4 regions of the Bradyrhizobium erythrophlei genome follow, and region 1 is predicted to be linked to each of the others. Evidence: predicted binding sites of a transcription regulator. Region 1 holds the regulator's gene; each other region holds the start of a gene.
What was found. The regulator LexA, encoded in region 1, represses DNA repair genes until DNA is damaged. The targets are predictions, from matches to a motif close to TGTTCNNNNTGTGTTCNG.

Region 2: the regulator LexA is predicted to act here: its motif matches at 2,770-2,787, upstream of BUA38_RS06285 (ribonuclease T2 family protein).
Region 3: the regulator LexA is predicted to act here: its motif matches at 3,568-3,585, upstream of recA (recombinase RecA).
Region 4: the regulator LexA is predicted to act here: its motif matches at 2,418-2,435, upstream of BUA38_RS15405 (helicase-related protein).

The regions. Positions count from the first base shown of each region.
Region 1 is NZ_LT670849.1:6,623,047-6,628,382, reverse strand. Features, by position in the region: gene BUA38_RS31855 (alpha-hydroxy acid oxidase) at 1-70, shown strand, start outside; gene BUA38_RS31850 (HAD-IA family hydrolase) at 109-738, shown strand; gene glp (gephyrin-like molybdotransferase Glp) at 777-1,988, shown strand; gene lexA (transcriptional repressor LexA) at 2,177-2,881, shown strand; gene BUA38_RS31835 (hypothetical protein) at 3,118-3,537, shown strand; gene BUA38_RS31830 (hypothetical protein) at 3,674-4,015, shown strand; partial or broken gene BUA38_RS31825 (ComEC/Rec2 family competence protein) at 4,040-5,336, opposite strand, start outside.
Region 2 is NZ_LT670849.1:1,352,688-1,358,023, forward strand. Features, by position in the region: gene BUA38_RS06265 (ATP-binding protein) at 1-1,080, shown strand, start outside; gene BUA38_RS06270 (DUF3617 domain-containing protein) at 1,187-1,729, opposite strand; gene BUA38_RS06275 (hypothetical protein) at 1,768-2,058, opposite strand; gene BUA38_RS06280 (hypothetical protein) at 2,223-2,693, shown strand; gene BUA38_RS06285 (ribonuclease T2 family protein) at 2,835-3,542, shown strand; gene BUA38_RS06290 (23S rRNA (adenine(2030)-N(6))-methyltransferase RlmJ) at 3,631-4,494, shown strand; gene BUA38_RS06295 (cold-shock protein) at 4,753-4,968, shown strand; gene BUA38_RS06300 (outer membrane protein) at 5,029-5,336, opposite strand, start outside.
Region 3 is NZ_LT670849.1:5,527,317-5,532,652, reverse strand. Features, by position in the region: gene gcvP (aminomethyl-transferring glycine dehydrogenase) at 1-1,833, shown strand, start outside; partial or broken gene BUA38_RS26325 (GIY-YIG nuclease family protein) at 1,994-2,282, opposite strand; gene recA (recombinase RecA) at 2,390-3,478, opposite strand; gene BUA38_RS26315 (hypothetical protein) at 4,254-5,030, opposite strand; gene BUA38_RS26310 (IS1595 family transposase) at 5,034-5,336, opposite strand, start outside.
Region 4 is NZ_LT670849.1:3,294,779-3,300,114, forward strand. Features, by position in the region: gene BUA38_RS15390 (hypothetical protein) at 195-428, shown strand; gene rpmB (50S ribosomal protein L28) at 550-855, opposite strand; gene BUA38_RS15400 (DUF3108 domain-containing protein) at 1,232-2,074, shown strand; gene BUA38_RS15405 (helicase-related protein) at 2,573-5,336, shown strand, end outside.

The DNA of each region.
Region 1 (5,336 bases):
GATGCCGACCAACCTGCCGGGCGTCTTCTCCGCCTTCCCGCTTCTCGACATCGAGCCTTATCGGTATTGACGAGTTAGCGGCGCCGATCTGATGGCAGGCAACCAGCCGTGAACCAGCCACCACTTTCGCCCGGCGACGCCGACGCCTTGCTGTTCGATCTCGGGCGGGTGGTGCTCGATATCGATTTCGACCGCACCCTTCACCATTGGGCCCGCCAGGCTGGATGCGAACCTGTCCTGCTTGGACAGCGCTTCCTGCGCGGGGAATTGTACCACCAGCACGAGAAGGGCGAGATCAGCGACGAGGCCTTCTTTGCCGGCTTAAGATCCTCTCTCGGTGTGGAACTCTCCGACGCGCAATTTGTCGACGGCTGGAACGCGATCTTTGTCGGCGAAATACCCGGGATCAAAACCCTGCTCGCCCGCGCCGCGAAACACCTGCCGCTCTATGCGTTCTCGAATACGAACGCGGTGCATGGCGCCTATTTTTCCGTTCAATATGCGGAAGTGCTCGGCCATTTCCATCAGATTTTTCTATCATCCACCATCGGGCTTCGAAAGCCGGACGCGGAAGCCTATGATCACGTCGTGCAGGCCATCGGCGTGCCGGCGGAACGCATTGTGTTCTTCGACGATCTCGACGAAAACATCAGGGGTGCCTGCGAGCGCGGCCTCAAGGCGGTTCGGGTCACCTCGTCCGGCGACGTCGCTCGCGCGCTTCAAGCGCTCGGAATCTAGGAAGGCGGTTTGAACGTGTTCATTCGCGGAGTCCTGTCGTGGCACTGATGCCGGTCGCCGATGCCCTGGCCGCGGTTCTTTCGGGCGCCGAAGCACTGCCCGAGGAAATGACTGCGCTGGATTTGGCTTTCAAGCGCATTCTGGCGCGCGATCTGGCCGCACTGCGTACCCAGCCGCCGCAGGCGATGTCGGCCATGGACGGCTATGCGGTCCGCGCGACAGATGCCAGGCAAGCCGGCACACCCCTCAAGGTCATCGGCGAGATCGCCGCCGGACGGCCTTTCGATCGCGTCGTAGGCGCGGGCGAGGCGGTACGCATCTTTACCGGCGGCGTGATCCCCGAAGGCGCCGATGCCGTCATCATTCAGGAAGATACCGTGGTCGAGGGCGACGGGATCAAAATCACCGAAGCCGCGATCGCCGGCCGCCACATTCGCCGCGCCGGCGTCGACTTTCGTGAAGGCGACGTGTTGCTCAAGGCGGGCCAGGAGCTTTCCGACCGCGACCTCTCGCTCGCAGCCTCCATGAACTACCCTCTGCTGCCCGTTCATCGCCGGCCAAAGGTGGCGCTGCTGGCGACCGGCGACGAGTTGGTGATGCCGGGTCAAACCCCCGGGCCCGGCCAGATCGTCTATTCCAACGGTTATGCGCTGCGGGCGCTCGCCCGGGCCGAAGGCGCCGACGTGCTCGACCTCGGCATTGCCGCGGATACGCTCGAGGCCACCCGGAGCGGAATTCGCCGCGCGCGCGATAGCGGCGCCGACGTCCTGATCACGACCGGAGGGGCTTCGGTCGGCGACCACGACCTGGTCAAGAAGTCGCTCGACGCCGAAAACGTGGCGATGGCCTTCTGGCGGATCGCCATGCGGCCCGGCAAGCCGCTAATGCACGGTCGCCTCGGGGACATGCGCGTGATCGGCCTGCCCGGCAACCCCGTATCGTCTTACGTATGCGCGTTCCTGTTTCTCGTGCCGTTGATTCGCAAACTCTGCGGCCAAACAGTGATCCATCACACCACCGAATCTGCGCTGTTGGGGCATGGCGTGTCGGCCAACGATCAGCGCGAGGACTATTTGCGCGCCCGTCTTACGACACGCGAGGACGGCGCGTTGATCGCAACCCCGGTCAATCAGCAGGACAGTTCGCTGCTTGGGAATCTCGCTGCGGCACAGGCACTTCTGATACGTCCGCCGTTTGCGCCGGCGGCTGACGCAGGCAGAGTTTGCGAGATCCTCAGGCTCCCCGCCTGAGCGGGTTCGAGCGCTCGGCGCGCTCGCCCTCATTGACGAAAAATTAAGTGGTTGCGGAACACATATGGAACAGATAGTGTTCGTTCATGATTTGTTTCTGAAGTTTGGCGATGATCTTCGGGCTCCCTCAAGCCTTGAACGCCAGACGTCTCGGAAACTGAACGACAGCAACCTGGGGACTGGTCGAGATGCTGACACGCAAACAATACGAACTTCTGCGGTTCATTAGTGAACGGCTGAAGGAGTCGGGCGTGCCGCCCTCTTTTGACGAAATGAAGGACGCCCTCGACCTGCGCTCCAAATCCGGCATTCACCGTCTGATCACCGCGCTCGAAGAGCGGGGCTTCATTCGCCGCCTCCCCAATCGCGCCCGCGCGATCGAAGTCATCAAGTTACCGGAACTGGCCAGCGCCGGCGGCGGTAGCCGGCGGGGTTTCACCCCGAGCGTCATCGAAGGCACGCTTGGCAAGGTTCGCGGCCCCAGCGCCGGTGCGGAGGACGATGGCAACCGTCCGGTCGCCGTGCCCGTCATGGGCCGCATCGCGGCCGGCACCCCGATCGAGGCGTTGCAGACCCGCAGCCACACCATCAGCGTGCCGCCGGATATGCTCGGCGCGGGCGAACATTATGCCCTCGAAGTGCGCGGCGACTCGATGGTGGAAGCGGGAATCCTGGATGGCGACATGGCGCTGATCCAGCGCAACGAAACCGCCGACACCGGCGACATTGTCGTCGCCCTGATCGACGACGAGGAAGCCACGTTGAAGCGCTTCCGCCGTCGCGGTGCATCGATTGCACTCGAGCCGGCGAATGCGGCCTACGAAGTCCGCATCCTGCCGCCGAACCGGGTCAAGATTCAGGGCAAGCTCATCGGCCTTTACCGGAAATACTGAGCTCCGGACCCACCTTCCGCAAACACACCGGTGTCTGGCGATTTCCGCGGAACCAAAAGGTTCCTCAAAGCGTATTGTATTGGCAAAACAAATTTGTGATGCGACGCCGACCGGCAAGCCGCAGAATTGCCGCCAAGCGGCAACACAATCGCACCCTAATGTTCATCAAGATGGAGGCTGGCGCCTCTTTTCGATGGAAGAGACGCGGCCGGCTATCTCAAGCGAGGAGCCATCCGATGTGTGACTATAGTCTGCACGCCGTCGCCACGCGCCCTGCCAAAGCGGGCGAGACGCTGATCACCACGACCTTCCGCGGCACGTCCACCAAGGGCTTTGCGTCGGAAGCCGAACCCGAAGTCGCGGTCTGCCTGTTGCCGGGCACGGAACTCGCCTTTGCCGACAACGTCAGATACGACAGCCGCTGGTTCTGGACACGGCGCTCGGCCTTCCGGGTCGGCAAGCTCGGCGAGATCGATCGCCATCTTACCGATCGTCATCACGACACGATCGAATTTCCTGACGGCAGCCATGTGCTGGTGACGCTGCTCCGCGAGGGGCAACGCGCGACCGTGTTGCAGCTGCCTGCCATCAAGCAGGCCGTCCCTCGCCCCGTTCTCGCCGGCACTCCGCAGCCGCGGCCGGTGATCACGGGCTGAAAGCCAACGGGCAGTAGCCAGTTTGTTTAGTGCGTCATGAGTTCCTCGAACGATAAGCGCGTCAGGGAATTGAATCAGCTCAAGCTGGCCCTGACGACCTTCGCCTTGCACCTCGATGCGTTTGAGGAACGAACGCATGGATTGCTGCGTTCAATCGGCCGACCGGGAGACGATGGTCAGCCGGGCCGCGGATCTCGCAAAGGAGGCGCTTTTGCCGGTCAATAAGGTCACATGGCAGCAGGTCGGGCACGTCACCGAGCCTGGCCGATACATGTTCCGCTTCGGATGGCTGACGGTGGCGCCTGACGATCTCGCGATCTGGGAGCAGTTTCCGAACGCGCGCTTCACCCTTGTTCAGACGTCTTCGCCGCCCTTGGCGGCGGAGTCGGGTGAACCAATCGAGACCGACGAATTCCACCTTGGTGCGTTCGAACTGCACGGCAACGACGATTTCCACGACCAGCACGCAGCCGCCTGATCGGCCGCCGGCGCCGACGGAGCATCAGTCCTCGCTCTGAAGCTCCGCCTCCGGCGGTGTAGCGTCGGCCGGGCGCGCCGGGGCGCCTCCAACGGCAAGCTCCCTGTCGGTCTCGGCATCACCGGTGGCTGGCGCCCAAGGTCTGTCTGCACCCCTCGGCTTGACCGCATCGATGACAAGTCCGCGCCTGGTCCAGCGCAGCGCCATTGCGCCTTGCGCGCGCAATCGCTTCAGTTCAAGCACGGTCGCCTGGCATCTCGGCGGCGCGGGGCTCGCCGTCACGATCAAGGCGGTCCTGGCGCAGTCGTCCGCCAGCCCGTCGGGTTTTAAGGACAGCGCGACAAAGCGCCCGTCGGCCATCGGCACGACGCAGCCTTCGCCGTCACAGGACACGCCATCGCCAAGTGAAACATCGGTCGCATCCCGGCTGTCGGCGTCAGCCGCCAGCCATTCCTTGACCAGGAACGCATCTTTCGCCGTCTTCATCAGGTGCAGCCGCCCGTCACGGCCGCGGACGGCGACGTTATGACCGTCAGCCGAAATCAGCACGTCCGGTTTTGGCGTAGCCATCACGGCGATCACCGACAGCACAAGCAAGCCGGCCCCAAGCCAGCGCAATGGCGTCCGCAACAGTCCAAGCAGCACAATTCCCAGGCTGGAGGCGATCAGTGGCCCGGTGCCGAAAGCCGAGACCCGGCCGATGGCGCCGGGAAGCGCTGCGACCCACTCGGTCACCACGATCATCCAGCCGATGCCGACCCCCATCAGCCACCAGAAGAAGCCGTCAAAGCCGAACGGCATCGCCACAAGCCCGAGCATACCCGCGGGCATCACGATGGCGGACACCACCGGCATCGCCGCGAGATTGGCAAGCAGACCGTACGGCGTGATCCGGTGGAAATGAAAGGCGGCATAGGGCGTGGTGGCGAGACCCGCAACCAGCGAAGCGAGCGCCAGCGTCACCAGTTCACGTCCGCCCCACAGCGCGACCTTGGCCGCCGTCGAATTTTCCGGCGTCGCGAACAAGCGGGGCATGCCGATCTGAACCAGCGCGACAAGGCCAAGCGTTGCCGCAAACGACATCTGGAAGCTTGGATGCACCAGCGCCTCCGGCGCCAGCACCAGCACCACGATCGCCGCCAGTGCAAGCGTGCGGAACGTGATGGCGCGGCGATCGACCATGACGGCGATCAGCACCACGGCAGTCATGTAGAACGATCTTTGTGTGGCGACTTCGGCGCCCGACAGCAGGAGATAAAAGGTAGCCGCGGCAAGTGCGGCCGCGGCGGCCCATTTCTTGATGGGGAACGCCACGGTCAGC
Region 2 (5,336 bases), 2.3 Mb from region 1:
CAGCAGCGTCTCGGACTGGTGGTGGATTTCCTCGCCACCGGCGACATGCCGCCCCCCGGACCAAAGCCGTTCTTCTCGCTGCTCGACCAGACGCTTTCCGTGCAGCTCGGCCGGCAGATCGCCAAACCGTTCTGGATCGACACCGTCGGCCGCTCTAACCTGGTCGAGATCCGCATTCAACTCGATGACACCGTGATGCGCGTGTTCGCCCAGCGCAGCGCCGCCTACGCTTCCAACTCGGAGATTTTCCTGTTCTGGATGGTCGGCACCTCCTCGATCCTTCTGATCGTCGCCGTGCTGTTCCTGCGCAACCAGATCCGCCCGATCCTGCGGCTGGCGGACGCCGCCGAGAGTTTTGGCAAGGGGCGCGAAGCGCCGAACTTCCGCCCGCGCGGCGCGCGCGAGGTGCGCCGCGCCGCGAACGCCTTCCTGGAAATGAAATCGCGCATCGAGCGTTCGATCGAACAGCGCACGGCGATGCTCGCCGGCGTGTCGCACGATCTGCGTACCATCCTGACCCGCTTCAAGCTCGAGCTCGCTTTGATCGGTGACAGCCCCGAGGTCGACGCGATGCGCAAGGACGTCGACGAGATGTCGGGCATGCTCGAGGACTATCTCGCCTTTGCGCGCGGCGACAGCGGCGAAGTGGCCCAGCCCACCGACATGACGCTCGCGCTGGAGGAACTGCGCAGCGACGCCGAGCGCAATGGCCATACCGCAACGGTGGCGTTCCAGGGGCTTCCCGTCGTCACCGTCAAGCCTGCCGCCTTCAAGCGTTGTCTCGCCAATCTCGTCTCCAACGCCGCGCGCCACGCCGACTCGATTTCGATCACCGGCCAGCGCGACCATCGCTATCTGACGGTGACGGTCGACGACGACGGTCCGGGTATTCCGCTCGCCATGCGCGAGGAAGTGTTCAAGCCGTTCCTCCGGCTCGACGACGCCCGCAACCAGGACGAAGGCGGCACCGGGCTTGGCCTTGCGATCGCGCGCGACATCGCCCGCTCGCACGGGGGTGACATTACGCTTGGCGACAGCCCGATGGGGGGCTTGCGCGCGGCGGTGCGGGTTCCGGTGTAGAGGCGCTGCTACGAGTGGAGTGGATTTGACATTCGCTACACACTTGGCCGCGAGGTTCGCAAGGCGAATGTCCGCTGCGAGGGATGCGAATGTTAGAATCGGACCACTAGGGTTTGGCGCCGGGCAGCAGGTTTTGCAGCTTCGCCGCATCCTTGACGTTGAGCTTGAAGCCGCCGCCGGGCATCACGATGTCGCCGGGCTTCTGGTCCGGTTTGCAGGCCCCTAACCATTTCGCCTCGATCTTGGTCACGGTATCGCGCGGCGCGCCTTTGTTCCCGAGGTCGCTGTGCGAGGTAGTCGTGACCGTATAGGCGGAATTGAAGTCGCCGACGATGTCCGAATGCGACGCGATCGAGACGCCGGCGACGCTACAGACGGAATCAGTTGCGAAGCCGGTTGCTGTCTTCTGAATGTCCTGTTTCGAGCAGATTTGCTTGGCCATCGGCGAGACCATGTTGTTCATCTCTTTGTCGATGGTCTCGTCGGTACAGTGCTGCATGGTCATTTCCGGCAAGGGCGAGCCGGTCCTGACCATCTTGACTTCCCACAGGCCGGCCTTGCGGACCGGCAGATCGTCGGCGCGGGCATGATCGGCCGGCGTGGCCAGCAGACACAGACTTAACCCCAAAGCAGCCAATTCACGTGTCATCGGTCACGTTCCGGCTTGCGAACTTCGGAATCGGAACTCTAGTAGAGCGTGCGCAGCGGCGCCTGGTTGGCGCCATACGGCACCCAGCGGCAGGCGAACGAGACATATCCGCCATAATGCGGATCGACGGCGAGAAACTTCACCACCTTGCCGTACGTCGCACAGTGGGCGACCGCGAGCTGACGGGCGTCGGCGCGCTGCGCCAGCTCATAGGCAATAATGCCGCCGGTATCGTTGCCCTTGACCGGCGGCACGATGTCGGCCCGCGCCGGCGCCCAGGACAGCATGACGCCAGAGGCGATCAGAACGGCGGCCTTGATGATTCGCATCGCTAACTCCGTTTATTTTGGACGACACCTTAGAGCGCATCCCAGGCCGTGAAAAGCGCGGCTGACCACAGGAAATGGAGTTATTGGCAGGTGTTGCCGCGCTGCACTTGACCTCGGAGAGGCTTCGCGGCACGGTTCGCAACTTGATCATCGGCGGACCCGCTATGCGTGACATCATTTCAATTGCGAGAAAAACTGGCCTTGGCGCGACGCTTGGGGCTGCACTTGGCCTGTTGGCATTCGGCCAGGCCGCCCAGGCGGCCAATCCGCTGGAGCTGAACTTCTGGCTCAACGGCCCGCAATATGACGGCCGGTTGAAGACCTGCGAGGCCGCGCTCGGGACCGTCACCTCGCAATTCCAGGAAAAAGAAAGCACCTTCTGGAATTCCGCCCTGACCATCACCGGTTACGGCCGGATTCACGAAGTCGCCTTCCGGCCCTGGCAGTCGGACAACATTCCGCGCCGGTATTGCAGCGGCGATGTGATGCTCAGCGATGGCCGGGTTCACGGCGTGCATTACTCGATCATCGAGGACGGCGGCTTCGCCGGCTATGGCCAAGGCATCGAATGGTGCGTGACGGGTCTTGATCGCAACTGGGCCTATAACCCGTCCTGCGCGGGCGCCAAGCCCTGATCCGCAAGCCGGCTTCACGGCTTTTTTCAAGATCTCCGACTCAGGCCGCCCTCCACATCGGGCGGCCTTTTAATTTTGTTCTTGAAATGTTCTCAACCCATGCTAGGTTCCGGCAACCGATGGTGGCGTGAGGGCAGCGATATGTTTCGGCGTTCCTTGTTTGGGCGGATGTTGACCAGCTTTGCCTGTCTCTTGCTGGCCGCCGTGATCGGCTTTGGCGCCACGACAAGCGCCTCGGCGCAGGACCGCCGGCAAAATGCGCCCGGCGAATTTGATTTCTATGTTCTGTCGTTGTCCTGGTCGCCGTCCTTCTGCGAGGGCGCGGCTGAGCGCGGCAATGGCGGCGGACGCTCGCAACAGCTTCAGTGCGGGGGGCGGCCTTTCTCGTTCGTAGTCCATGGGCTGTGGCCGCAATATGAGCGCGGCTATCCCGAATATTGCGACCGCGATTCCTGGCTGGACCGCAACATCATGACCTCGATGCTGGATCTGATGCCGGCGCCGGGCCTGATTTTCAACGAATGGAAAAAGCACGGCACCTGCTCCGGCCTCGGCCCCCGTGGCTATTTCGAAACCATCCGCAAAGCACGCGCGGCCGTGAAGATCCCGCCCGAGTTCATCGATCTCGCCAACCCGAAGACGGTCTCGCCGGCCGAGGTCGAAGATGCCTTCATCAAAATCAATCCGGGCCTTCCCGCCAACGCGATCGCGGTCACCTGCAACCGCTCGCGGCTCAGCGAGGTGCGCATCTGCATGAGCAAGGATTTGCAGTTCCGCGGTTGCGACGAGGTCGATCGTCAGGCCTGCCGGCGCGACCAGCTGACGATGCCGCCGGTGCGCGGCGGGTAAGGACGCGGGCGGGCTCGGCAGCTTCCGCCTTCGCTAAGCTACGGCGGACAAGTCGCTTCGCCCCTGATGACGTGGTAACCCGTCGTCCATGAACTACCGCCACGCCTTTCACGCCGGCAACTTCGCCGACGTCATCAAGCACATCGTGCTGGTGCGCATCCTGCTTCATCTGCAGGAGAAGGACGCCGCCTTTCGCGTGATCGATACCCATGCCGGCGCCGGCATCTACGATCTCACCGGCGAAGAGGCCGCGCGTGGCGGCGAGTGGCTCACCGGAATCGCACGCATCATGCAGGCGCGGTTTTCGGAAACCGCGCTGCCGCTGGTCAAGCCCTATCTCGATATCGTCCGCTCGTTCAATTCGCATCCCGCCAGCCTCGAGCGTTATCCGGGATCACCCCTGATCGCCCGCGCGCTTCTGCGTCCGCAGGACCGCATGACCGCCTGCGAGGTCGAGGGCGGCCCGCGCAAGGCCCTGATCGATGCGCTGCGCCGCGACACCCAGGCGCGCGTCGTCGATCTCGACGGCTGGACGGCGCTCCCCGCCTTCGTGCCGCCGAACGAGCGGCGCGGCCTCGTCCTGATCGATCCGCCCTATGAGCAGAAGGACGAGTTCGAGCGGCTGGCCACGGGCTTCAGCGAGGCCTTCGCGAAATGGCCAACCGGCAGTTACCTGTTGTGGTATCCGGCCAAGAGCCGCCGCGCCACCGACGAACTGGCGCGGCAGGTCGCTGACGCCGCTGCCGCTTCACGACCGCCCAGCAAATGCCTGCGCCTTGAATTCAGTATCGCCCCGGAAACCACGGGTGCGGGTCTCACCTCGGCCGGCCTTCTGGTCGTCAATCCGCCGTGGACGCTGGCCGCCGAACTGAAGGCGATCCTGCCCGAACTGGAAAAGCCGCTCGGTCAGGGCGGCGGCGGCCGCTTCCGGCTGGAAACGCCGAAGACTTGAGCCTTCACGTGTGAAAAGTCCGATAGGCAATGGGGCGGGAACCGTATTATGCTTGCCCTATTGGGATCGGCTTTACGTTCCGCTTCCGCGAATGGTAGCGGCGGAGTGAGGGCCTCTTCTGATTATGGGCGAGCCTGCCATCACGCCGGCCCGCCTGGATGGCCAAAACTTCCGGCGGAAAATGTCCGCAACGAAGGCCCGGTCGGCCGATACGCGAGAGGGGCGTAACGGCGGAGCAATGCGGGGGGAGGTTTCCCGATGGCCATGACTGGGACGGTCAAGTTCTTCAACGGAGAACGCGGCTACGGCTTCATCAAGCCCGACGACGGCGGCCGCGATGTGTTTGTTCACATCACGGCGGTCGAGCGGGCCGGACTGAAGGATCTGACCGAAGGACAACGCATCACATTCGACGTCGAGCCGGACAAAAAGGGCAAAGGGCCCAAGGCGGTCAATCTCGTGATTTCTTCCTAGGGAATTAGAAAAAAATCCCGGCCGCGAGCGGCCGGGAGTGTTGTCCGGTATTTTCTTATCTTAGAAGTGATAGTTCACGCCGGCACGCAGCAGGCCGAAGTGATAGCCGTTCTGGTTCCCGGTAATCGTGAAATTGCTGTCGTTGAGATCGACGTAGAGGTACTCGACCTTGGCGCTCCAGTTCCGCGCCAGACCGACTTCGGCGCCCAGACCCACCGTCCAGCCGGCATTGGTGTGACTCTCGGAGAGCCCGAACGTCTGGCCGGTCAGCTCGCCGAATGCGAGACCGCCGGTGCCATAGAGCAGGACATTGTTGATGGCGTAGCCGGCGCGTCCGCGAACGGTGCCGAACCAGGGGTTGGAGAATT
Region 3 (5,336 bases), 1.1 Mb from region 1:
GCCTCGATGTATGCGGTCTATCACGGCCCCGAGGGGTTGACGCATATCGCGCGCTCCGTGCATCGCCGCACTGCTACGCTGGCGGCCGGCCTGCGCAAGCTCGGCTTTGCGCCGCGGTCGGACGCGTTCTTCGATACGGTGTCGGTTGATGCCGGCGGCAAGCAAAACGAGATCGTTGCGCGGGCAAGGTCCGAGAAAGTCAATCTGCGCATCGGTGACGGCGCGCTCGGCATCGCACTGGATGAGACCACGACGGCGGAGACGGTCGAGGCGGTCTGGCGTGCCTTTGGCGGCAAGCTCAGCTATGCCGAGATCGAAAAGACGGCCATTGACGCATTGCCGGCGGCGTTGAAGCGCGAAAGCGCCTTCCTCACCCATCCCGTATTCCACGCCCACCGCTCGGAGACAGAGCTGTTGCGCTACATGCGCAAGCTCTCGGACCGCGACCTGGCGCTGGATCGCGCGATGATTCCGCTCGGCTCCTGCACCATGAAGCTGAATGCGACCACCGAGATGATGCCGCTGACCTGGGCGGAGTTCGGTTCGTTGCATCCGTTTTCGCCAAGTGAGCAGGCGGAAGGCTATCACGCGCTGTTCGCACGTCTTGAAAAATGGCTGTGCGACATCACCGGCTATGACGCGATCTCGTTGCAGCCGAATTCGGGCGCGCAAGGCGAATATGCCGGGCTGCTCGCGATCCGCGGCTATCATGCCTCACAGGGTGAGGCGCATCGCAACATCTGCCTGATCCCTTCGTCCGCCCACGGCACCAATCCGGCGTCGGCGCATATGGCGGGCATGGAGGTGGTCGTGGTGGCGTGCGACGCGCGCGGCGACGTCGACGTTGCGGATTTGCGCGCCAAGGCCGGGCAGCATGCCAAGAATCTCGCGGCCGTGATGATCACCTATCCCTCGACGCACGGCGTGTTCGAGGAACATGTGCGCGAGATCTGCGACATCGTGCACGCTCATGGCGGACAGGTTTATCTCGACGGCGCCAATCTGAATGCGCAGGTCGGCCTCGCCCGGCCTGGCGAATACGGCGCCGATGTCAGCCATCTCAACCTGCACAAGACCTTCTGCATCCCGCATGGCGGCGGCGGTCCCGGCATGGGGCCGATCGGCGTGAAGGCACATCTCAAACCTTTCCTGCCGGGTCATTCCAACAACGGCAAGAGCGCCGTCGGCCCGGTATCGGCCGCGCCTTACGGCTCAGCCTCGATCCTCACCATCTCCTACATCTACATCCTGATGATGGGCGGCGAAGGCCTGACGCGCGCCACGGAGATCGCGATCCTCAACGCCAACTATATCGCCGCACGGCTGGAGAGCCATTTCCCGGTGCTGTACCGCAACGCCAAGGGCCGCGTCGCGCATGAATGCATCATCGATCCGAGGCCCTTGAAGAATTCGGCCGGCGTCACCGTCGACGATATCGCCAAGCGCCTGATCGACTATGGCTTCCACGCGCCGACCATGAGCTTCCCGGTGCCGGGCACGCTGATGATCGAGCCGACGGAATCCGAATCCAAAGCGGAGCTCGATCGCTTCTGCGACGCGATGATCGCGATCCGCAAGGAAGTCGCCGAGATCGAGAGCGGCCGCTTCACAGTCGAGGCCTCGCCGCTGCGTCACGCGCCGCATACCGTGCACGACATCGCCGACGATGCGTGGGCTCGCGCCTATAGCCGTAGCGAAGGCTGCTTCCCGGCCGGCACCTCGCGGACCGACAAGTATTGGTGCCCGGTGGGACGGATCGACAACGTCTATGGCGACCGCAACCTGGTCTGTTCCTGCCCGCCGATCAGCGACTACGCCGAAGCGGCGGAGTAAAGCAGGTATCCGTGTCCCGGACGCGGCGCAGCGGAACGTTGCGCCGCAGAGCCGGGACCCATCTTTCGTTGGCGACCCGTGGGCCCCGGATCAGCAGCGCACCGGACGATGCTTCGCATCGCCGAGAGAGCGCTGCGCTGCGTCCGGGGAACGATGCGTCTTAGGCATTCAACTCCGCGGATAAATCCCGCCAATCTGCGTTAAGCTTCTCGATCAAGGCAACCTTCCACGCACGACGCCAGCGCTTCAACGAATGCTCGCGAGCGCGGGCTTGAAGAATCGAATCGAAGGTTTTAGACGAGGAGATTGACGCCGTATTCGCGTGTAAAGCCAGGAACCAGCTTGGCCTTATGCTCTGACACTCGACGCCCAAGATCGTTTGTCACGCCGACATACAGCGTCCCATTCCGCTTGCTCGCAAGAATGTAAACAAACGAAGACGCGGGCACTGGTCCCTCACGCCTCGGATATACCGGTTACTTGATCAGTGTGGGTCCCGGATCAGCGGTGCACCGTGAAGGACGCTGCACCGCATCCGGGACACGAGCGAGAGTGGTTACTCTTCCGCCGGCTCCTCGCCGTCGGCGTCGCGCTCGGGCGTGCCGGCCAGGATCTGCTCGGCGATCAGCCCTGAGTTCTGGCGGATCGCGACTTCGATCTTGCTGGTGATGTCGGGATTGGCCTTGAGGAACGCTTTCGAATTTTCGCGACCCTGCCCCAGGCGCTGGCTGTCATACGAGAACCAGGCGCCGGATTTCTCGACGATGCCGGCCTTGACACCGAGGTCGAGGATTTCGCCCATCTTGGAAACGCCCTCGCCGTACATGATGTCGAATTCGACCTGCTTGAAGGGCGGCGCCAGCTTGTTCTTCACCACCTTGACGCGGGTGGTGTTGCCCACGACTTCGTCGCGCTCCTTGATCGCGCCGATGCGGCGGATGTCGAGGCGGACGGAGGCGTAGAATTTCAGCGCATTGCCGCCGGTCGTGGTTTCCGGCGAGCCGTACATCACGCCGATCTTCATGCGGATCTGGTTGATGAAGATCACCATGGTGTTGGACTTGTTGATCGAGGCGGTGAGCTTGCGCAGCGCCTGGCTCATCAAGCGGGCCTGAAGACCCGGCAGCGCGTCGCCCATCTCGCCTTCGAGTTCGGCCTTCGGCACCAGCGCCGCGACCGAATCGACCACCAGCACATCGACCGCGCCGGAGCGCACCAGCGTGTCGCAGATTTCGAGCGCCTGTTCGCCAGTGTCGGGCTGCGAGATCAGGAGTTCGTCGATATTGACCCCGAGCTTGCGCGCATAGACCGGGTCGAGCGCGTGTTCGGCATCGATGAAGGCGCAGATCCCGCCCTTTTTCTGTCCCTCGGCCACCGTGTGCAGCGCCAGCGTGGTTTTGCCGGAGGATTCCGGCCCGTAGATTTCAACCACCCGCCCCCTCGGCAGGCCGCCGACGCCGAGCGCAATGTCCAAGCCCAGCGAGCCTGACGAGATCGTCTCGATATCCATCGAGCGGTCGTTCTTGCCCAGCTTCATCACCGAGCCCTTGCCGAACTGACGCTCGATCTGGGACAGCGCAGCGGACAGGGCCTTACTCTTATCCATGGAGGATCCTTCGACGATACGCAGGGCAGAGACGGACATTGAGGGTGCTCCTTATGGCGAGGATTCGCGAGCGGGACAAACGGTGCGGTCTGAATCAGTGTGGAAGCAAATGTACACCATTTGTTCCATGTTCGCAATATGTTCTTTTTGTGGGGCGGGTACTGTCCGTATTTGACCCTCGGTGTCCTAGTTTAAAGTTAGCGGTGTCCTAATTTCAAAATGTGAAACTGCACCTGTCTGGACAACATCGGGCGACGACATTCAAATAGCTACTCATGGTAGAGCCGAAATATCAGCTTCCAATATGGTTACAGACCATTTGGTGGATAGTCTGCGTCCCCGCTTCTGTTCTGGGACTTGCGCCGAGCCTTGATAGATTGATTTGGAAACCGACAATCGCCGCCCTGGTGGCACTGTTAATACTTGCGTGCATCTACAACAAAACCAAAACGGGTATGTGGTTTCCAGGAGCTAGGAGGCGCACTCCGGAAGAAGGAAAGTAAGGGCGCCCACTGAGGCGGCCTCTTTCATTTCACATTCCAAGGACGCCCTTCGTCTTGCCCCCCAGAATGCAAACGGCCCCGCTTACCAGGGGTACGAGCAAGCAGGGCCGTTGACGGGTGTCAGACCCGGAAAATCTCTACCCCCATCCAATGAAGTACGACGGGAAACGACCCAATGTTTCAGTGCCCTAATCTGCCTTTGCGGGTGTCCTAATTAGGGCGATTATCCCCTACTTGACAGAAGTAGGCGCGGATTCTATTCATGGCTGCGACAGGGCGGCGCACGCTTTCTTTGGGCGGTTGCGTTTTTGCTAATAGTCTTTCCGTGGGCCGGTGTCGCAGCCAACAATGTGCATACTGCTATTGGCGTCCCAGCTCGCCATGTAACAAATGAACGACCCGTGGGATTTGTCGAAAATATCGACGTACCTTATTTTTGCGATCAGGTAGCCGTCGTTCTTTCGTTCGCGGACACCCCTAAGCATTTCCACCATATGCTTGGACATTTGGACGGCGATATTTCGCTCATCTCCGGGCCATATCGTGGAGACGCGTATCAGTCCTTTGCCACTGCCACTACACGGCTGAAAGACCTCCTCGGCGTCAGCATTGGAAAGGTTAGCGCCAAGGGTTACTCCGATGAATCCGGGGCACACGTCCGCAGTATACGCGGGTGTCTGACCAAAGTTTTTGATCAAAATCTGAAAATTATTTCTGGTTTCAACACCCTCAGCTGGAACCGGCCTGCTGAGATCGCAGTCAGGGCAAACGCCCTTGATCACAGTATTGTTGTCGCGCTTAAGCCCGACATAGGCGCGCAATTGCCGCTCAGCGGTGTTTTCGGCATCGTGCACCAAATCGCGAGTAGCAATATACAGTCCCACGGTTGCGCCGAACAAAAGCAGGGTGACGACTGTAAGGGGTTCGCCAAATCTCTGAATCCAGGTCCAAAAGTAACGAAAATATTCGGCTATCTTTTCGCGAGCATAGCGTTTGTATTTCTCATATTTGCCGTTCACTACAATTGGCGCGGTCCCTCCGGGCTGTTCTGGATTGGAATGTTTCTGTTCGGATTCCTCGCCGCCCATTTTTTAGCATCCGCTGATCGCCGTTCCGAAGATGTCTTCGTTAAAGCGATTATTGTATCGGAATTGGAACTCCGCAACGTAAAGTGGCATGTACTTGCGGCTTACCTTGTGGAAAGAGCCGACGATCCCGCGCTTGAAGATGCTCCAGAAGCCTTCAATCGTTTGGGTATGAACGGCCCCCACGACGTATTGCCCCTTAGCGTGGTCAACGGTCGCGTGTGGGTAGGTTTTGTCGAGACCTCTGTAGCCAACCCACTGATCCGTGCAGAGCAAGCTAACCTTGTTGGAAACGGCTTCATGAACGAA
Region 4 (5,336 bases), 3.3 Mb from region 1:
AAAATCTGAGAGTGCGCTCTGCGGGGCTGGCAATCAAGAAAACAATAGTAAGATCAAAGTGTTGTTGACGGATTGGACGCTTTTTAAATCCTATTTGCCAACGACTAAGACAGCAATTAATGAGTATAAATAGTTAGGAACTCATTTTGATGTTCTGGCGTTGAAGGAGTGAGTTTCAAGAAGGGGAATGGCAGATGGGCGAACTCAATCGAGGCGAACGGCTCCAGATCATGCTTACCCACGACGAATTGCGGATCGTCGATACATGGCGCTTTGCCAAGCGGATGCCGAGCAGGGCGGCGGCCATTCGCGAGTTGCTCAAGCGCGGGATGGCGGCCGAAGGATTTGCGGAAGTGGCTGACGGATCGAAGTCCAAGGACTTCTCGGTGATGCCGGACGGCCTGTCTCCGGACGAGGCGGCCGAGTAGCTCCTGCGGCCGTCTTCAGGTCCTGCGCCGTAATTTTCGGGCGGCAGAGCGACCTTCAAAACAAACGGCCGGGTCTTTTGACCCGGCCGTTTTGTTTTCTGGAAAAGTATGGGCGAAAGCGTCAGCTCGCCTTGGCGACCGGCTGGCTGGCGACCTTCTTCTCGATCTGCCGCTTCAGTTCGAGCGCGCGCGGCGAGAGGTTGGCAGCGCGGGCCTTCAACAGGAAGGTGTCGAGGCCGCCATTGTGATCGACGCTCTTGATCGCGTTGGTCGAGACGCGCAGGCGCACGTTGCGGCCCAGTGCATCGGAGATGAAAGTCACGTTGCACAGGTTCGGCAGAAACCGCCGCTTGGTCTTGATATTGGAGTGGCTCACCTTGTGACCCACTTGCGGGCCCTTGGCCGTCAGTTCGCAGCGCCGCGACATCTCGAAAAATCCTCTTCCATCCTAGCCTCCGCCCATATCGGATGGGCCAGCGCCAAGGGTCTAAAACTCGTCCATTGGAGGAACCGCGGGTGTATAGGGGCAGATGGCCGTGGCGTCAAGGTTGGCTTGTCGCCGCAAAGGTGCGGAAAACCCGGTTTTGGCGGGTATTTTGCCGCTTTTGCGATCACATAAAGGGCGTATTCGCCACCCATATCAGGGTTCCATGATAGCATGCCACCACGGCGGCGCCATCATGGGAGCGCGACGCCTTCAATTTTGCGGCGCTCCGATTTACCTAAAGCACGCGAAGCCGTTGTTCGCCGGGTTTTTTGCTTTAATGAAATACCTCCGCTTTTCATCAAGGACCGTGGCTCCCATGAATTCGCTCCGGCCGAACTGGATTTTCGCCGGGCTCTGCGCGTTCACCGTCGTTCTTGCTGCGCCCTCGGGCCCAGCGTTCGCACAAGGCAAACTCGAAGCGCAATATGAGGCCACGCTTGCGGGCATCCCCGTCGGCCGGGGCGCCTGGAATATCGACATCTCCGACGACCAGTATTCGGCATCCGCCGTCGGCGGCACGGCAGGGCTCCTGAAAACCTTCGCCAGCGGCACCGGCTCAAGCAACGCGCAAGGCCGCGTCGTCAACGGCGTGCTGGTTCCGACCAACTACACCGCCACGACCACCACGCCGAAAAAGTCCGAAACCATCCACATGGTGCTCAACAACGGCACCATCAAGGAATACGCGATCGAGCCCGAGCCGCCGGTCGATCCCGACCGCATTCTGGTGACGGAGGCGCACAAGAGGGGCGTGTTCGATCCGATGACGGGTTCGATGCTGCGCGTGCCCGGCACCGCTGATCCGGTCAGCCCCGAAGCCTGCCGCGGTAGCGCGGCCGAATTCGACGGCCGCATGCGTTACGACCTGAAGCTTGAATTCAAGCGCATGGAAACCGTGAAGTCCGAGAAGGGCTATCAGGGTCCGGTCGTGGTCTGCGCGATCTATTTCACGCCGGTCGCGGGCTACATCCCCGACCGCCCGGTGATCAAACATCTTTCCGCCGCGCGCAACATCGAGATCGCGTTCGCGCCGGTGCTGGGAACCCGCATTCTGGTTCCCTACCGCATGGTGATCCCGACGTATCTTGGCGTCGCGATGCTGGAAGCGACCTCGTTCATCACGACGGCAACGCCGCCGCGCGTGGCCAAGACGAACTGATTTTCCTTGTCGTCCCCGCGAACGCGGGGACCCATAACCACAGGCCTTTATTGTTGAGGCAGGCGTCAGCCATCAGCCATTCCGTTCAACCATAGAGATCACGCGGTATGGGTCCCGGCTCGCGCTTCGCTTGGCCGGGACGACGACGAGGCGAGAATCCCTGTTGACTCTTTGCCGCTTCTGATTCGACTCCAGACGGGCGCGCGCTTTAAGATTTCTGTCGTCAAACCGTCGCTTGCAGCGCTGCGGCAAACTTGATCTAGTGCCGTAAGACGCAGTCTCGCGCGATATGTTGAGTGAACGAAGCAGGACGATCCCGGGAGTCAGCGATTCGGGCGCGATTCGTTCCGTACCCGTTCCGAAGCTTAAATCCGGCCCTCACAAGCGTCACATTGTGAGACACTCCTTGGGTGGTTGGTTGGCGCCTCCGCCGATCACAAGCTCCGACCCTCACGCCATTTGCATGCGACGCCGAAAGCCGTAGAAACTCCTTAAAACATGGCTCTTTCGTCAACTTCCTTCTCGCACCTCAGCAACGGAAAGGCTCCCGGCGCAGGCGTCACTGCCGTGCTCGGGCCGACCAATACCGGCAAGACGAGTCTGGCGATCGAGCGCATGCTGGCGCATTCCTCGGGCCTGATCGGCCTGCCGCTGCGGCTGCTCGCGCGCGAGGTCTATAACAAGATCGCCGACCGCGCCGGCACCGAGGCCGTGGCGCTGATAACAGGCGAAGAGAAGATCAAGCCACAGAGGCCGCGGTTCTGGGTGTCGACGGTCGAAGCGATGCCGCGCGATCTCGACGTCTCGTTTCTTGCCGTCGACGAAATCCAGATCGCGGCCGATCTCGAACGCGGCCATGTCTTCACCGATCGCATTCTCAACCGGCGCGGCCGCGACGAGACCCTGCTATTGGGCGCGGCGACCATGCGCGGGATCGTCGAGCGGCTGTTGCCCGGTGCCAACATCGTCACCAGGCCGAGGCTTTCGCAGCTTGAATTCGCCGGCGACCGCAAGATCACCCGTCAGCCGCGGCGCACCGCGATCGTCGCCTTTTCCGCCGACGAGGTCTACGCCATCGCCGAGTTGATCCGCCGCCAGCACGGCGGTGCGGCGGTGGTGCTCGGTTCGCTCAGCCCACGCACGCGAAATGCACAGGTCGAACTGTTCCAGAACGGCGATGTCGATTATCTCGTGGCGACGGATGCGATCGGCATGGGCCTCAATCTCGACGTCGACCATGTCGCATTCGCCTCCGACCGCAAATATGACGGCTATCAGTTCCGCCGCCTGATCCCCGCCGAATTTGCCCAGATTGCGGGCAGGGCGGGCCGCGCCACGCGCAACGGGACGTTCGGCACCACCGGCCGCTGTGCGCCGTTCGAGCCCGAACTGGTCAATGCGTTGCAGAACCACACCTTCGAAAGCGTGCGGATGTTGCAATGGCGCAACTCGAAGCTGGATTTCTCATCGGTCAGCGCGCTTCAGGTGTCGCTCGCGCTCTCGCCCGCCCATGAAGTCCTGACCCGCGCCCCGATCGCAGAGGACCTGCGCGTGCTCGACCATGTCGCGCGCGATGCCGATATCCGCGAAATGGCGGAGGGCGCGAAGGCGGTCGAGCGCCTCTGGGAGGCCTGCCAGATCCCCGACTACCGCCGGATCGCGCCGGCCGCCCATGCCGAGCTTGTCACGAGCCTGTTTCGATTCCTGATGCAAAAAGGGCGTATCCCGGATGCATGGTTTGCCGCACAGGTCGACCAGGCGGACCGGGTGGACGGCGATATCGACACGTTATCGGGCCGGATTGCGCAAATCCGTACCTGGACCTTCGTCGCCAATCGTCCGGACTGGCTTGCCGACCCCGACCATTGGCAAGGAATCGCGCGCGAGGTCGAAAATAAATTATCCGATGCGCTGCATGAACGGCTCACAGAGCGTTTCGTTGATCGTCGTACCAGTGTATTGATGCGCCGCCTGCGGGAGAACGTGGTTTTGAATACGGAAATCGGCAAGACCGGCGAAGTGATCGTGGAAGGCCATGTGATTGGCCGTCTGGACGGTTTTACCTTTGCGCCAGATGCGGCCGAAGCCGGCTCCGAGGCCAAGGCCTTGCAGGCGACCGCGCAAAAGGCGCTGGCGGGTGAGATCGATGCGCGGGCCGAAAAGCTCGCCGCCTCGCCCGACGACCAGTTCGTGCTCACGTCCGAAGGAACCGTTCGCTGGACCGGCGATGCGGTCGCGCGGCTGACGGCCGCGGACGACGCGCTGCATCCGCGCATTCGCATCATCTCCGACGAACGGCTGACGGGCGCGCCGCGCGAGGCCGTCGAGAAGCGGCTCGATCTGTGGCTCAAGACCCATATCGAGAAGCTTCTCGGGCCGCTGTTCGAATTGAGCAAGGCCGAGGACGTGACGGGAATCGCGCGCGGCATCGCCTTCCAGCTGATCGAGGCGATGGGCGTGCTCGAGCGCTCGAAAATTTCTGCTGAAATGAAGGATCTCGATCAGCCGTCGCGGGCATCTTTACGCAAATACGGCGTGCGCTTTGGCGCCTACCACATCTACGTGCCGGCGCTGCTCAAGCCGGCGGCGCGCGCGCTGGCCTCGCTGCTCTGGGCGTTGAAGCAGGCCAATGTCGATCTGTCCGTGCTGTCGGGTGCGCAGCATCTGGCGGCCAGCGGCCGGACCTCGTTTCCGGTCGACAAGACGTTGCCGCGCGATGCCTATCGCGTGCTCGGCTATCGCCAATGCGGCGAGCGCGCGGTCCGCGTCGATATTCTGGAGCGGCTCGCCGATCTGATCCGCCCGGCGCTGGCCTGGCGCGAGACCTCGCTTGGCGAAAAGCCGCCCGGCGCATTCGACGGTCGCAGCTTCGTGGTGACACAGGCGATGACGTCGCTGACGGGATCGGCCGGCGAGGATTTCGCCTCGATCCTGCGTGCGCTCGGCTATCGTATGGATCGCCGTCCACAGCTCGCCCCGAAGCCGGCCGTGGTTGAAGCAGCGCCTTCGGACACCGCGCCCGTCGAGACATCTGCGGAAGCCCCGGCCACGCCGCCTTCGGGCGAGACGGCGTCCGAAGCAACGCTCTCCGACGCAACACTCGATGCGGTTGCGGAAACCGTGGCGGGCGAGACCGTATCAACGGTCGAGGCTGCGCCAGCCGCTGCCGTTGTCGAGGCGCCGGTTGTCGAGGAGGCCGCCGCTTCCTCGACGTTATTGCCCCAGGTCGATTTCGCGCAAAAGCGGGACATCCTCAACGTCG